Regions from separate parts of the Pseudomonas sp. 20-5 genome, predicted to be linked through region 1. Evidence: riboswitches for the same ligand, from Rfam matches in the RefSeq annotation. Region 1 holds a riboswitch; the other holds the start of a gene.

What was found. Region 1 has a riboswitch for manganese ahead of AC1RB9_RS24105 (TMEM165/GDT1 family protein). Riboswitches for the same ligand answer to the same signal wherever they lie in the genome.
Region 2: it holds a riboswitch for manganese, as region 1 does, so the genes downstream of both, mntP (manganese efflux pump MntP) here and AC1RB9_RS24105 (TMEM165/GDT1 family protein) in region 1, are expected to answer to the same signal.

Annotation. Positions count from the first base shown of each region.
Region 1 is NZ_CM165584.1:5,232,028-5,236,358, reverse strand. It holds gene AC1RB9_RS24115 (NAD-dependent epimerase/dehydratase family protein) at 88-1,113, shown strand; gene AC1RB9_RS24110 (nuclear transport factor 2 family protein) at 1,123-1,566, opposite strand; gene AC1RB9_RS24105 (TMEM165/GDT1 family protein) at 1,683-2,261, opposite strand; yybP-ykoY riboswitch at 2,351-2,475, opposite strand; gene AC1RB9_RS24100 (amino acid permease) at 2,614-4,077, opposite strand; gene AC1RB9_RS24095 (class I SAM-dependent methyltransferase) at 4,172-4,331, opposite strand, start outside.
Region 2 is NZ_CM165584.1:2,229,829-2,234,159, reverse strand. It holds gene AC1RB9_RS10475 (cobalt-precorrin-5B (C(1))-methyltransferase) at 1-699, shown strand, start outside; gene AC1RB9_RS10470 (cobalt-precorrin-6A reductase) at 696-1,424, shown strand; gene mntP (manganese efflux pump MntP) at 1,478-2,047, opposite strand; yybP-ykoY riboswitch at 2,054-2,222, opposite strand; cobalamin riboswitch at 2,380-2,584, shown strand; gene AC1RB9_RS10460 (TonB-dependent receptor) at 2,684-4,331, shown strand, end outside.

The DNA.
Region 1 (4,331 bases):
AACGCCTGTTGTGTATTTCCGTAACCTGCTGTTTGGTATCTCGCCGGTGTTCGGCCTAGACTGCTGGCCGACCCGCTTGCGGGACCCGTGGACGAACAGCCACTCTCACGCCCTGGAGCTCATGTGAAATACGCCGTACTCGGAGCCACCGGCCTGCTGGGACATCACGCCGCGCGCGCCATCAGGGCCGCCGGTCACGATCTGGTGCTGATCCACCGTCCTTCTTCGCAGATCCAGCGTCTCGCCTATCTGGAGCCCGAGTGCCGGGTCGCCGAGATGCTCGACCACGCCGGCCTGGAACGCGCCCTGCGCGGCCTCGACGGGGTGATCTTCAGCGCCGGCTACTATCCTTCGCGGCCGCGCCGCTGGCAGGAGGAAGTGGCCAGCGCGCTGGGCCAGACCAACCCGTTCTATGCCGCCTGCCTGCAGGCCAGGGTGCCGCGCATCCTCTATGTCGGTTCGGCATATGCCATGCCCCGCCATCCCCAGGGACTACCGGGCCACGAAGGGTTGTTCTACGACAGCCTGCCGAGCGGCAAGAGTTCCTACGTGCTGTGCAAATGGGCGCTCGACGAGCAGGCCCGGGAGCAGGCGCGCAACGGCCTGCCGGTGGTGATCGGGATTCCCGGCATGGTACTCGGCGAACTGGACATCGGCCCGACTACCGGGCGCGTGATCACCGCCATCGGCAATGGCGAGATGACCCACTACGTCGCCGGCCAGCGTAACGTCATCGATGCCGCCGAAGCCGGGCGCGGACTGCTGATGGCCCTTGAGCGCGGGCGTATCGGCGAGCGCTACCTGCTGACCGGGCACAACCTGGAAATGGCCGACCTGACCCGGCGCATCGCCGAGCTGCTCGGCCAGCCTGCGCCGCAGCCGATGTCGATGGCCATGGCTCGCGCGCTGGCCACCCTGGGCCGCTTGCGCTACCGGGTCAGCGGCCAGTTGCCGCTGCTCGACGAAACCGCCATCGAGGTGATGGCTGGCGGGCAGTTCCTCGATGGACGCAAGGCCCGCGAGGAACTCGGCTTCTTCTCCACCACCGCCCTCGACGACACCCTGCTGCGCGCCATCGACTGGTTCCGCGACAACGGCTATTTCAATGCCTAGGACGGTTGGCTAGGGCAGCGTTTTTTCCGCGAAGGGTCGGGTCTGCAGTCCCAGCTGGGCGCGAAAGCTCTCCATGTCGAACATGGTGCACAGCTCCTGCAACTGGCCCTGCGGGTTGAACACCCAGAAGCCCATCGCGGAAATGCTCAGCACCTTGTCGCTGGCCGGATAGCCCAGGGTCGGCCGGACGATGGTGCCGATCAGCGTGCTCCAGGTGAACACCTTGCGTTCCTCGCCGATGCAGTCTTCGACCACGACCTCCAGGTCCGGCATCGCCGTGCGGATGTCCTGCAGCAGGCGGATATAGCCGGCGGTATCCAGGGGACGGCCGATGAACGAGCTTTTGTAGAGGAAATCCTTGCTGTGCAACTGCTCCACCAACGCCATGCGGCCCTTGTTCCAGGACAGCTCGATGTGATGGCGGGCGAGTCGTTTCAGGTCGTGTGAGGGCATCTCCGGCTCTCGAGGGCGAGTGGTGGGGCAGGCATCCGGTGCCTGCCTGAACTGTAGCCGTTCCCATGCATTTTGCATTGGCCGCCCAGCCATCCCGGGCCCGGCGGCGCAGTCCTTCAGAGCCAGCCGGTCAATTGCGCGGCGTGCCAGGCGGCGTACAGGCCAAGTGCGGCGAAGGCGGCCGCGGCCAGGCGGCGGATCAGGGTCAGCGGCAGCTTGTCGGCGGCCAGGTTGCCGATCAGTACCACCGGTACGTTGGCGATCAGCATGCCCAGGGTGGTGCCGATCACCACCAGCCAGAAATGCGGATACTGGGCGGCCAGCATGACCGTGGCGACCTGGGTCTTGTCGCCCATCTCGGCGAGGAAGAACGCGATCAGGGTGGTGAGGAAGGGGCCGTATTTCTTCAGTCCGGACTCTTCGTCGTCGAGCTTGTCCGGTACCAGCGTCCACAGGGCGACGGCGATGAAGGAGGCGGCGAGGATCCAACTGAGGGTGGCTTCCGAGAAGAAGCTGGCGACCCAGGCGCCCACCGCGCCGGCAGCGAAATGGTTGGCCAGGGTGGCGGCGACGATGCCGGCGATGATCGGCCACGGCTTGCGGAAACGCGCCGCGAGCAGGAGTGCCAGCAACTGGGTCTTGTCGCCGATTTCCGCGAGGGCAACGATGAGGGTAGGGACGAACAGCGATTCCATCAGGCTTCCTAAGGGGCGGGTCGACCAATCACCATGACACGCGCCATCTGCCCGCCCCGGGTCAGATCGTGCGTGTCATAGGTCTTGTCAAACCCTTGGCCTGTCTGGGCAGGCTTGGGTCGCGCGCGCCATGGTCTGCGGACCAAGTGTGTTGACGCGTGCCGGGCGAGGCCGGTGCGGCGCTCGCGGGAGACTACTCCCCTAGGACGGGGCGCATTCTGCCCAAGCCGGGCGGCTTGGGCAAGCCCGGGACGGAAACTTTCGTCCGGGAGGGCGGCGAGGGAGCCTGATCGCAAGGAAACGTGCCGGCATCCGCAGCGATCCGCGAGGAATCGCTGGGCGGCAGGGTGAGTCAGGTATTGGTCGGGCTGACGTCCATTTCGTGGTAGCGAACGAAGCGTGCGCGCTTCTTCCAGCGGTATCCCAGCCAGATCGCCAGGAACAGCGGCAGGCTGATATAGGTGGCGAGGAGGCCGATCCAGTCGATGCGCTCGCCCACCAGCGCCTGGTAGTTCTGCCCGAGGGTGATGACCATGCACAGGGCGAAGGCGAACAGCGGCCCGAAGGGGAACAGCTTGGCCCGGTAGGGCAGGTCTTCCAGGCGGCCGCCCTGGGCCAGGTAACCCTTGCGGAAGCGATAGTGGGAGATGGCGATGCCCAGCCAGGCGATGAAGCCGCACATGCCCGAGGTGTTCAGCAGCCATGTGTAGACGGTGCTGTCGCCGAAGGCCGAAGTGAGGAAGCACAGGGCGCCGACCAGGGTAGTGGCGTACAGCGCGTTGCGTGGCACGCCGCTGCGCGAGACGCGGGAGAACAGGCGCGGTGCCTTGCCCTCGAGGGCGAGGTTGTAGAGCATCCGGGTCGAGGCGTACATGCCGGAGTTGCCGGCGGAGAGGATCGCCGAGAGGATCACCGCGTTCATCACCCCGGCCGCCGCGGCGAAGCCGGCGCGCTCGAAGAGCAGGGTGAAGGGCGACACGCTGATGTCGCTGGCATCGTTCTTCAGCAGGTTCGGGTCGGTGTAGGGAATCAGCATGCCGATCACGAAGATCGCCAGGATGTAGAACATCAGGATGCGCCAGAACACCTGGCGAATGGCGATCGGGATGTTCTTCCGCGGATTTTCCGATTCACCGGCGGCGATGCCGATCAGTTCGGTGCCCTGGAACGAGAAGCCGGCGATCATCGCCACCCCGACCATCGCCTGGAAGCCGCCGACGAAGGGCGCGTCGCCCATGGTGAAGTTGCTGAAGCCGGGCGACTCTACGCCATGCATGATGCCGAAGATGGTCGCCAGGCCGACGCCGATGAAGATCACCACCGTGACTACCTTGATCAGGGCGAACCAGAATTCGCTCTCGCCGAAGCCGCGCGCGGAAATCACGTTGAGGCCGAACATGATGCCCAGGAAGATCGCGCTCCAGTAGATGCCCGGCACCTCGGGGAACCAGAAACTCATCACCAGTTGCGCTGCCACCAGCTCCGCGGCGATGGTCACCGCCCAGTTGTACCAGTAGTTCCAGCCGAGGGCGAAACCGAAGCCATCTTCGACGAACCGGCTGCCATAGGTGCAGAACGAGCCGGAAACGGGCATGTAGGCGGCCATCTCGCCGAGACTGGTCATGAGGAAGTACACCATCAGCCCGATCAGTGCGTAGGAAAGCAGCGCACCGCCGGGCCCGGCGGTGGCCACTGTGGCCCCGGAGGCGACGAACAGCCCGGTGCCGATGGAGCCGCCGATGGCGATCATGTTCAGGTGGCGCGGCTTGAGCACCCGCCGCAATTGCTGGCCCTGGCTGGCGTTCAGGTCAGTCATCGGCGGCCTCCCGGCGGGTGGCCACGGAAGGGTCTGGCTGCGGGCGTGCGGGCAGGGAGAGGAAAAGCTTCATTCACAGGGTTCCAGGCAGAAATCAGGAGCGACGGGCGGAGTAGATGCGGAAACCGTCGCCTTCGGCGAGTGTCCGGCAGGGGCCGAGGTGGCGTTCGATCAATGGCGGGTACTTCAGGAAGCTGTTGGCGACCAGGCGCAGTTCGCCGCCCGGCGCCAGGTGCTCGGCGGCGCGTTGCAGC
Region 2 (4,331 bases), 3.0 Mb from region 1:
CTCGCCCAGCTCGCCGCCGAACGGGGCTACGCCGGCGGCTTCGAGGTCGCCATCGGCGTGGAGGGCGGCGCCGAGCTGGCGCTGAAGACCATGAACCCGCGCCTGGGCATCCTCGGCGGGCTGTCGATCCTCGGCACCAGCGGCATCGTCCGGCCGTTCTCCTGCTCGGCCTATATCGCCTCGATCCATCAGGGCATCGATGTCGCTCGCGCCAACGGCGTCCGTCACATCGCCGCCTGTACCGGCAACGCCAGCGAGGACGCCATGCGCCGGCGCTATGCACTGCCGGAGATCGCCCTGATCGAGATGGGCGACTTCGCCGGCGCGGTGCTCAAGCACCTGCGCAAGGCACCGGTGGAAAAACTCAGCCTGTGCGGCGGCTTCGGCAAGATCAGCAAGCTCGCCGGCGGCCACCTCGACCTGCACAGCCGCCACTCCAGTATCGACCTGCCGCAATTGGCCGGCTGGGCCGCCGCGCTCGGTGCCAGCACCGCGCTACAGGACAGCATGCGCGCCGCCAACACCAGCCAGCAGGCGCTGGCCCAGGCACACGCCGAAGGCGTGGCCCTGGGCGATGCGGTCTGCGCCCACGCCCTGCGCTTCGCCCGCGGCATCGTGCCCACCGAGGTGGCGCTGGAAGTCTTCGCCATCGACCGCCAGGGCAACCTGGTCGGCCAGGCCTGCGAGGAGCGCCGATGAAGCGCCTGTTGCTGCTCGGCGGGATCGGTGAGGCCCTGGCCCTCGCCCGCCGGCTCGGTCCGGCGCATCTCTACAGCCTCGCCGGGCTGGGCAAGGTGCCCGGCGACCTGGCCTGCCGGGTCCGGGTCGGCGGCTACGGCGGCGCCGAAGGGCTGGCGGCGTTCATCGACGAGCAGGGCTTCGACCTGCTGGTGGACGCCACCCACCCCTACGCCGCACGGATCAGCCAGAACGCCGTGCGCGCCGCGCGACTGGCCGGAGTGCCCTGCTGGGCGCTGCGCCGGCCCGGCTGGCAGGCCGGGCCCGGCGACGACTGGCGCGAGGTAGCCGACTGGCGCGAGCTGATCGCCGCCCTCGCACCCTTCCGCCGTCCGCTGTTCACCCTCGGCCGCGAACCGCTGGAGCATCTCGGCCAGGTCCCGCCGCACCAGCACTGGACCGTGCGCTGCCTGCAAGGCCAGCCGGCCGCGCCGCGCGCCGAGGTGATCGGCGCGCGCGGGCCGTTCAGCCTGGATGGCGAACGGGCGTTGTTCGAGCGCCTCGCCTGCGACGTGCTGGTGAGCAAGAACAGCGGTAGCCAGGCCACCGAGCCGAAGCTCCAGGTGGCGCGGGAAATGGGCCTGCCGGTGCTGGTCCTGGCACGTCCGGCGCTGCCGCCGGCGGACCGCGAGTTCGCCGACGGCGAGGCGCTGCTGGCGGCAATCCGCGATTGGGAAAGCGCCTGAAGCGAACGCCCACCCACTCGCCGCGACCTGTCCCGCCCCGTCTCCGGCGCCGCTCACGCCGCGCAGAGATGCTCGTAGAGAATGGTCGCACCGACCAGGATCAGCACCACCCCGCCGACCATCTCCGCGCGCTTGCCGGTCACTGCGCCGAGCGCCCGGCCGAGCATGGTGCCGAGGGTGACCATGGTCATGGTGGCCAGGCCGATGGCGCCAGCGGCGAGGAAGATGTTGACGTCGACGAAGGCCAGGCCGACGCCCACCGCCAGCGCGTCGATGCTGGTGGCCAGCGCCGTCACCGCGAGAATCCAGAACGAATGCTGGCCGGGCTTTTCCTGTTCCGTCGCATGATCCGCGCGCAGGCCGTTGTGGATCATGTGCAGGCCGAGCAGCACCAGCAGGACGAAGGCGATCCAGTGGTCCCAGTCGGCGACGAACTGGCTGGCGGCCTGGCCAAGCAGCCAGCCGACCAGAGGGGTGATGGCCTCGATCACGCCGAAGATTATCCCGGTGCGCAGCGCCTCCGACAGGCGCGGCCGATCCAGGCTGGAGCCCTTGCCGATGGCCGCGGCGAAGGCATCGGTGGACATGGCGAAGGCGAGGAAGATCAGGGAAACGGGATTCACGCGGATACTCCAGCCGGGCATGAGTCAACGACATGACCCCGCGGCCCGGCTTTGGCGCAGGAATGTCGTTGGTCTCACCAATCCGGTTGGATGCGCTGGCCATGGCGGGTTGCCAAGAATGTTGACCAGCGCGCCGTCAACGGGTGACGGCAGGCTACTCCCCAAGGAAGGCCGGCAGCATAGCAGGCCGGCGTGAAGAAAATGTGATGACCCGGGAAGCTGCGCCAGGGCGTGGGGTCCGGCGAAGAAAGACTGCACAAGCGAATTGTTATAGTATAACATTTTATTCAATCCAGATCGTTCAAGGCTTGACTGGAAACGGTGCGGATGTTCCCATCCGGCCCGTTCCAGGTGCCTCCTGCCGCCGCGCAGGAGGTGAAACGGGAAGCCGGTGCGTCACTTCAGTGATCAGTCCGGCGCTGCCCCCGCAACGGTAAGCGAGCGAAATCCTCTTCAGGCCACTGTGCTCCAGCATGGGAAGGCGAGGATTTCACGACCCTCGCAAGCCCGGAGACCGGCCTGCAACGCCCTGTTGGCACACCCGCGGTGGGCGGGAGCGAGCCGGTTGTTCGAGGCGCTGTCGCGCCTGCGATTTCCTGCGCGTTCCGTCCTGCCCGGTCATGAGATGGAACGCCCATGCCCCGCTTCAGCCGTTTGCGCACCGAGCCTTTCGCCCTCGGCCTATCCACCAGCCTGCTGCTGGTACCGCCCGCCCTCGCCGAAACCGAGGAAGCCGCCCTCGCCCTGCCCAGCCAGTTGGTCAGCGTTCGCCAGGACCCCGCCGAACTCGACCACATCGATCTCGCCACGCCGGTCAGTGCCGGTTCGCGCCTGGGCCTCAGCGCCCTGGACACCCCGGCGAGCACCAGCAGCATCAGCGGCGAGGAAGTTCGCCGGCGCAACAACCCCAGCGTCCAGGCCGCCGTCACCCGCAGCCCCGGCATCAGCTTCATCGGCACCCCAGGAGATGGCGGTACCGGCCTCTCGGCGCGCGGCTTCAGCGGCCACGCATCGGTGATGCAACTGTTCGACGGCACGCGCCTGTACACCGGCATGGGCACGGTGAACTTCCCCAGCGATCCGTGGATGGTCGAGCGCATCGACGTGATCCGCGGCCCGGCCTCGGTGCTGTACGGCGAAGGCGCCACCGGCGCGGTGATCAACGTGGTGCCGAAGAAGCCTTTCGCCGGCGAGATCCGCAACCACCTGCGCCTCGGCTACGGCTCCTACGACAACCGCCAGTTGGCCCTGGACAGCGGCGGCTCGCTGACCGACAGCCTCAGCTACCGGCTCAACCTGAACCAGCAGCAGAGCCACGGCTGGATCGACCGTGGCGACTCGCGCAACCTGGGCATCAGCGCGGCGCTGCGCTGGCAGGCCAGCGACGATCTGGCCTTCACCCTCGCCCACGACTATGGCGACCAGGAGCCGATGAACGACTTCGGCACCCCGCTGGTCGGCGGCAAGTACCACAAGCGCCTGCGCGAGAAGAACTACAACGTGCGCAACGACGTGCAGCGCTACAACGACCAGTGGACCCGCCTGACCAGCGACTGGAGCCTTTCCGACAGCGTCACCGCGAGCAACCAGTTGTACTACATCAAGGCCCGCCGCCACTGGCGCAACGCCGAAACCTACGAATGGGACGTCCCGCGCGAAGAGCTGTTGCGCAGGGACTACCTGCGCATCAGCCACGAGCAGGAGCAGATCGGCGACCGCCAGACCTTCGCCTTCCAGCACGCCCTGTTCGGCCTCGACAGCCGCACCCTGGTCGGCGCCGAGTACAACCGCATCCGCTTCCGCCTGAGCAACAACTCGCCCTATACCGATGTCGGCGGCGACTACATCGACCCCTGGCATCCCGCGCCCGGCTACTTCGAAAGCCGCTCGCCCTACCGGCCGCACTCGCGCAGCCAGACCCGCACCTTCGCCCTGTTCGCCGAGAACCGCCTGCAGCTCAACGAGCGCCTGTCGCTGGTGACCGGGGTGCGCCGCGACCAGAACCATATCGACCGCGACGACCTGCGCGCCGGCACCCGCAGCGACCGCAGCCTGCAGGGCGGCAACTGGCGCGCCGGGATGGTCTTCGCGCTGACCCCGGAACTGTCGCTGTACGGCCAGTACTCCACCAGCGAGGACGGTGTGAGCAACCTGATCACCCTCAACGCGGCCCAGCAGCAGATGGACCTGACCCACTCGAAGCAGACCGAGGTCGGCCTCAAGCAGCTGTTCCCGGACGGTCGCGGCGAATGGACCCTGGCCGCCTACCATATCGTCAAGAAGA